2 linked regions of the Reyranella humidisoli genome follow. The protein of the gene in region 1 interacts with the protein of each later gene in a pairwise test. Links are inferred from orthologs where the notes say so. Each region holds a gene or a part of one and is shown in the gene's direction. Other genes may lie near its edges.

The links.
Region 2: the proteins of KQ910_RS11070 (region 1) and grxD interact in binary tests that used the Escherichia coli proteins (3 or more experiments, as listed by UniProt). The link is inferred for Reyranella humidisoli from one-to-one orthologs.

The regions. Positions count from the first base shown.
Region 1 is NZ_JAHOPB010000001.1:2,269,930-2,273,080, forward strand. The notes cover bases 319-3,151. They hold KQ910_RS11070 (BolA family protein), read left to right. Parts: upstream 319-1,510; coding sequence 1,511-1,792; downstream 1,793-3,151. Other genes in these bases: cobS (cobaltochelatase subunit CobS), read right to left, coding at 319-754; KQ910_RS11065 (J domain-containing protein), read right to left, coding at 866-1,447; KQ910_RS11075 (DUF2889 domain-containing protein), read right to left, coding at 1,789-2,442; KQ910_RS11080 (HlyC/CorC family transporter), read right to left, coding at 2,471-3,151. Outside these bases: more of cobS, read right to left, coding at 1-318. UniProt on the Escherichia coli protein: Transcriptional regulator that plays an important role in general stress response. Has many effects on cell morphology, cell growth and cell division. Acts by regulating the transcription of many genes, including dacA (PBP-5), dacC (PBP-6), ampC and mreB.
Region 2 is NZ_JAHOPB010000001.1:2,861,466-2,864,544, reverse strand. The notes cover bases 1-2,761. They hold grxD (Grx4 family monothiol glutaredoxin), read left to right. Parts: upstream 1-1,090; coding sequence 1,091-1,432; downstream 1,433-2,761. Other genes in these bases: KQ910_RS13820 (Calx-beta domain-containing protein), read left to right, coding at 1,747-2,761; KQ910_RS13830 (BolA/IbaG family iron-sulfur metabolism protein), read left to right, coding at 799-1,035; purL (phosphoribosylformylglycinamidine synthase subunit PurL), read left to right, coding at 1-788. In the rest of the region: more of KQ910_RS13820, read left to right, coding at 2,762-3,079. UniProt on the Escherichia coli protein: Monothiol glutaredoxin involved in the biogenesis of iron-sulfur clusters.

The DNA.
Region 1 (3,151 bases):
TGGCGGCGATGGTCTTGCGGCCCTCGTCGCTGTTGTAGTGCGGCGTCTTGGCGGCGACGATGTTCACTTCCTGCTCGTGCGGCAGGTAGTTCAGTGTCGTCACGATCGACCAGCGGTCCATCTGGCCCTGGTTGATCTGCTGCGTGCCGTGATAGAGGCCCGTCGTGTCGCCGAGGCCGACCGTGTTGGCGGTCGAGAACAAGCGGAACGCCGGATGCGGATGGATGACCTTGTTCTGGTCGAGCAGGGTCAGCTTGCCGTCGACCTCGAGCACGCGCTGGATCACGAACATCACGTCGGCGCGGCCGGCGTCGTATTCGTCGAACACCAGGGCCGTCGGGTTCTGCAGCGCCCACGGCAGGATGCCTTCGCGGAATTCGGTGACCTGCTTGCCGTCGCGCAGCACGATCGCATCCTTGCCGATCAGGTCGATACGCGAGATGTGGCTGTCGAGGTTGACGCGCAGGCAGGGCCAGTTGAGGCGGGCCGCGACCTGCTCGATGTGGGTCGACTTGCCGGTGCCGTGATAGCCCTGGACCATGACGCGCCGGTTGTGGGCGAAGCCGGCGAGGATCGCCATCGTCGTGTCGCCATCGAACAGGTAGGCGTCGTCGACCTCGGGCACGTGCTCGGTCGGGGCACTGAAAGCCGGGACTTCCATGTCGCTGTCGATGCCGAAAACCTGGCGCGCAGAAACCTTGATATCCGGCATGCCCGAAACATTCTGGCGGGCCGCGGTCGTCGTAGAGGCCATCACACGAATTCCTACAAAACAATGCCCGCCAATTGCGGGCGGAACGATAGTCGCAGGCAGGATTGTATGCTGCAAGCGGCCAAATGCACGGACAGCCCCAAGCCGGGCTAATCAGTCGGCCGGAAGGTTCTCGGAGGCCCGCAGAGTGGAATAGGCGGCGTTGATTTCCTTCAGCTTTTCCTCGGCTTCCCGCGCCCCGCCATTGGCGTCGGGATGGTGCAGTTTCACCAGCTCCTTGTAGCGGGATTTCACAACTTTCCGGGTCAGCGGCCAGGAAAGTTCGAGGACGTCCAGCGCATTGCGCTCGGCCGGGGTCAGCTGCTCGCTGCCGTCATACTTCGGCGGCGGCTTTTCGCCGAGGCCGGCATCGTCGGCGAGGCCCAGCGGGTCCTTGATATGGGCGTAGGGATTGCCGTTGCGGCGGGCACCCAGCGGCCAGACGGGACGGCGCCACGTCGTGTCGGCGCGGATGTGGGCCTCGATCTGGTCGGAGTCGAGGCCGGCGAAGTAATCCCACTTCTTGTTGTAGTCGCGAACGTGCTCTAGGCAGAACCAGCGATATTCGTCGAGCTTGTCGCGGGCGCGGGGCGCACGATATTCACCCTGCAGGCGGCAGCCCGGGGCCTCGCAGACGCGCTGGTGCGGCTTCGCACCGTCCATTGCCGCCAGTGGGTTCGCTCGTCGTCGGGCCATCGGGCTAATATGTGTTCACGAATGTGACCCGGCAAGTGAGGCCGGCAGAAGAGGGTGGCAGTCATGGGCAAGGTGGCGACGGCGATCGATGGCAAGCTCCGCGCGACCTTTGCGCCGGTGCGCCTTGCCATCGAAGACGAGTCCTCCAAGCATCACGGCCATGCGGGTTGGCGCGAAGGCGGCGAGACGCATTTCCGGGTCGAGATCGTCTCGGATGCCTTCGAAGGCAAGACCCGGGTCGCGCGCCAGCGCCTCGTCTATGCCGCCCTCAAGGAAGAACTCGACGCCGGCCTGCACGCGCTGGCGATGGAAACGCTGACACCAGCGGAAGACGGAAAGCGCTAGCCTTCCATCTCCACGTCCTTGCCCTCGACGGCAGCCCGGACGGCTTCGGCGTCGGGGCCGGTGTAGAAGTGCGGGACCCATCGCTTGGTGACTTCGCTGTCCGATGCCCAGGTGTGGCAGGTGTCGAGCATGTAAGGCTTGCGGCGCGGCTTCGGCGCGGCGTTCGGATCCTTGGGCGGCAAGGTTCCGGTATTTTCGCGATGCTCCCGGTTGAGGTCGCGGGCCTTCTTCGACGACACGGTCTGGAAGGCGGTGGTCGCCACCGGCCCCAGCAGTTCGACGATGTGGGTGCAGCCATGCACGCCGCCCAGCCGCTCGCGCACCGCGCGGTGGAAGCCGCCGCCGATGCGCAGGCCGATCAGTTTGCGAAACGCCGGCGCGATGTCGCCGCACATGCTGTACGGCGATTTGTCGGTGACGGCCTCGGCATCGACGATCGTGAAGGCGTGGTCGATCGTCAGCCGGATCGACATGTCATGCACGAAATCGCCGGGCTTCAGCGGCCCGCGCCATTCATTGGCATGCTCGTAGGTCTTTTCGTCGGTGATGCGGCCTTCGATGTCCCACAGCCCGTCGTCGCGGAAGAAGCCCTGGCAGACGACGCGCCGAGTGTGAAGGTGCTGTCGCCCGATCGGTGGCGAAAGCGGCATGGTGGTTCCCCGTAATGTCAGGTGGAGGTCAGTTGCCCGCCTGTATGGCGGCGGGCGGCACGATCCGCAACTCGGCGATGCGCGTGCCCTCGCGCTTCAAAATCTCGAAGCGGAAGCCGTAAAATGCATAAACCTGGCCCACTTCCGGGATGCGGCGCGCCTCGTGCAGCACCAGTCCGGCGATGGTCGTGGCGACGCCCTCGGGCAGGCCCCAGCCGAATTCGCGGTTGAGGTCGCGGATCGGCACGTCGCCCTGGCAGACCATGCTGCCGTCGTCGCGCCGCGCGACGCCGCGGCGGATGGCATCGTGCTCGTCCTCGATGTCTCCGACGATCTCCTCGATGATGTCCTCGAGCGTCACGATGCCGCGCAGCGCGCCGTACTCGTCGACCACGATCGCGAAATGCTCATGGCGGGCACGGAACGCCTCGAGCTGATCGAACAGGACCGTCGATTCGGGAATGAACCAGGGAGCGGTCATGATCGCATCGATCTTCACCGCGGCGGGATCGCCGGCGGCCTTCACGGCGCGGAACAGGTCCTTGGCGTGGACGACGCCCACCACGTTGTCGGCCTCCCCGCGATAGAGCGGGATGCGCGTGTAGGGCGCCGCCAGCATCTGCGTCACGATGGAATCGGTCGGCTGGTCGGCATCGATCAGCACCACGTTGCCGCGATGGGTCATCACGTCGCCCACCGTACGGTCGCC
Region 2 (3,079 bases), 590 kb from region 1 along the record:
CCGTGGCCGAGGCGTGGCGCAACATCACGGCCGTCGGCGCGCGGCCGCTCGCCGTCACCGACAACATGAACTTCGGCAACCCGCAGAAGCCCGAGATCATGGGCCAGTTCGCGGGTGCCATCATGGGCATGGCCGAGGCCTGCACCGCCCTCGACTTCCCCGTCGTGTCGGGCAACGTCTCGCTCTACAACGAGACCGAAGGCCGTCCGATCCTGCCGACTCCGACCATCGGCGCGGTGGGCGTGATCGACGACATCGCGACCTCGGCGGGCTCGCGCCTGGTCAAGGACGGCCTCGCCCTCGTGCTGGTCGGCGACACCAAGGGCTGGCTCGGCCAGTCGATCTACCTGCGTGAACTGCATGGCCGCGAGGAAGGCGCACCGCCGCCGGTCGATCTCGCGGTCGAACGCCGCAACGGCGATTTCGTGCGCGGGCAGATCGTGGGCCGCAAGGTCGAGGCCTGCCACGACCTGTCGGACGGCGGCCTGCTGGTGGCGCTGGCCGAGATGTGCCTGTCGGGCAGCACCGGCGCCTCGATCAAGCTGCCGGCCGGCGGGCCCTCCCCGCACGCCTTCCTGTACGGCGAGGACCAGGGCCGCTACCTGATCGCGACCGATGATGGCGGCGCCCTCGTCGAGGCCGCGACCAAGGCCGGTGTCCCGGCCGTCCTTCTGGGCTATTCCGGCGGCCCCGACATTGTTGTCGAGGGGCTGCTCAGCGTTCCGCTGCAGGAACTGCGCGACGCCCACGAAGCCTGGCTTCCGGGCTACATGAACAGCGCCGCCTAGGGAGACCGCCATGCCGATGCACGCCGACGACATCGTCCGCCTGATCAAGGAGGGCATTCCCGACGCCGAGGTCGAGATCCAGGACCTGGCCGGCGACGGAGACCACTACGCCGCTACGGTCATTTCCGCCTCGTTTGCCGGTAAATCCAAGATCCAGCAGCACCAGGCGGTCTATGGGGCGCTGGGCGGCCGCATGGGCGGTGTCCTGCATGCGCTCAAGCTGACCACCATGGCGCAGCGCCCCTGAACGCCCTATATTCTGGCAAACCCCGCGCCCCGGCGGCGCTTCACGGAGATCGATCATGAGCGAACCCCAGGTGTTCGAGCGTATCCGCGACGAGATCGGCAAGAATGACGTTTTGCTGTTCATGAAGGGCACGCCCGTGTTTCCCCAGTGCGGCTTCTCGGCCGCGGTGGTCGACGTGCTGAGCCAGCTCGGCGTGAAGTTCCACGGCGTCAACATCCTCGTCGACCCGGAACTGCGCCAGGGCATCAAGGAATTCAGCCAGTGGCCGACGATCCCCCAGCTCTACGTGAAGGGCGAGTTCGTCGGCGGCTGCGACATCATCCGCGAGATGTTCGAGACCGGCGAACTGGAGCAGGTCTTCAAGGAGAAGGGCGTGGCGCTGGCGGAAGCCGCCTAACGCCTTCCACAGGAAGGCGTCGGCGGGCGCCGGTGCTTCGCGACGCGCGAGAGCCCGCTTACACGCAATAGTCGACGAAACCGCGGGCTCATACCCCGCGGTTTTTCTTTGGGCTTCGATCTTTCTGAAATCGTGCGCCCGGCGCGTGCTCCACGCGTCGTTGGATCGAACGCATCGAGATGCGTTCATTCATCCGGGCGCGCGTGTCAGCCTGTGTGACCAATTCGTGATCGAGATTGCAGCCTTCGACGGGTGCGACATCGAACGGTTATGGTCCCGGGGTACGCACTTGAGTTGAAGTCGGAGGGCGCGGCATGTCGAACGGGACTTTCACCGAGTTTCTCAACGCGCTGCGGGCATTCGAATCGGGTGTCGACTACGATCGCTATGTCTCGGGACGGATCACCGAATGGCAGATCCGGAGCTGGGTGGGCGATGACAACTGGAACGCCTATCAGGCCGGCCAGCTGTCGTGGCGTGACATGCAGTACACCTCCGTGAATGCGCTGGGCTTCGTCGGCTATCAGTTCGGCGAGCCACTGCTCATCGACCTCGGCTACTATCACGGCAACACCGGCAACCTGTGGACCGGCCATTTCACCGGCAAGAACGGTGTCGACAGCTTCGCCACGCTCAAGACCGACATCCAGGAATCCATCATCCTCGATGCCTTCGGCTACAACCTCAACGTCATCGAGAGCGGGCTCGAGGCCAAGGGCACCAGCCTCGACGCGCTGATCGGGACCCAGCGCACCTATATGGATACCAACGGGCAGAGCGTCACCGTCACGCTCACCCTCACCGGCATCCTTGCCGCCGCTCATCTGCGTGGGGCCTGGGGCACGCTTGACCTTCTCAACAACGGCAGCGCCTCGGCCGACGAGTACGGCACCTCCATCCTCAAATACATTCAGCAGTTCGGTGCCTATGACGCGCCGGGCTATTCGACCATCATCGCCGCCCACGAGTCCGGCAAGACACTCGCCTTCGCCGAGGAGCTCTGTAACGACGACTTCAACGATGACGGCACCGTCTCCGACTATTCAGGTTGGGACGGCACTCAGGCGGACGGCGGCTCTGGCGGCGGAGAGACCGGTGGCGGCAGCGATACCGGTGGCGACGGAGAGACGGGTGGCGACGGCGCGGCCACCGTGACCACCATCAACTGGATGTGGGGCACCAGTACGGTCCTCGCCTTCGACCCGGACCTCGACGTTCTCGATTTCGGCTGGTTCCAGAAGGACAATTTTTCCATCGCCGAGGTGGGCGGCTCGGTCGTCATCACCATCACCGGCAACAACCAGGCCTACAGGCTCGAGGGCGTGACGCTCGCCGAACTGAGCATGGACAACATCCGCGCCAAGGATGCGAGCGCGATCCAGAAATGGGACTCGGCCCTGGACACGGCGGAGCCGGCGATGCCCAGCCTGTCCATCGCCGACGTGTCGGTGCAGGAGGGCAACGCCGGCACCAGGCTCATGACCTTCACCGTGATCCTGTCCGCGGCGGCAGCCGGCCCGGTCACGGTCGCCTATTCCACGGCTGACGGCACCGCCACGTCCGGCAGCGACTATGTTGCCGCAAGCGGCAACCTCACCTTCGCTGCGGGGGAAACGTCGAAGACCCTCCAGGTGACGGTCAATGGCG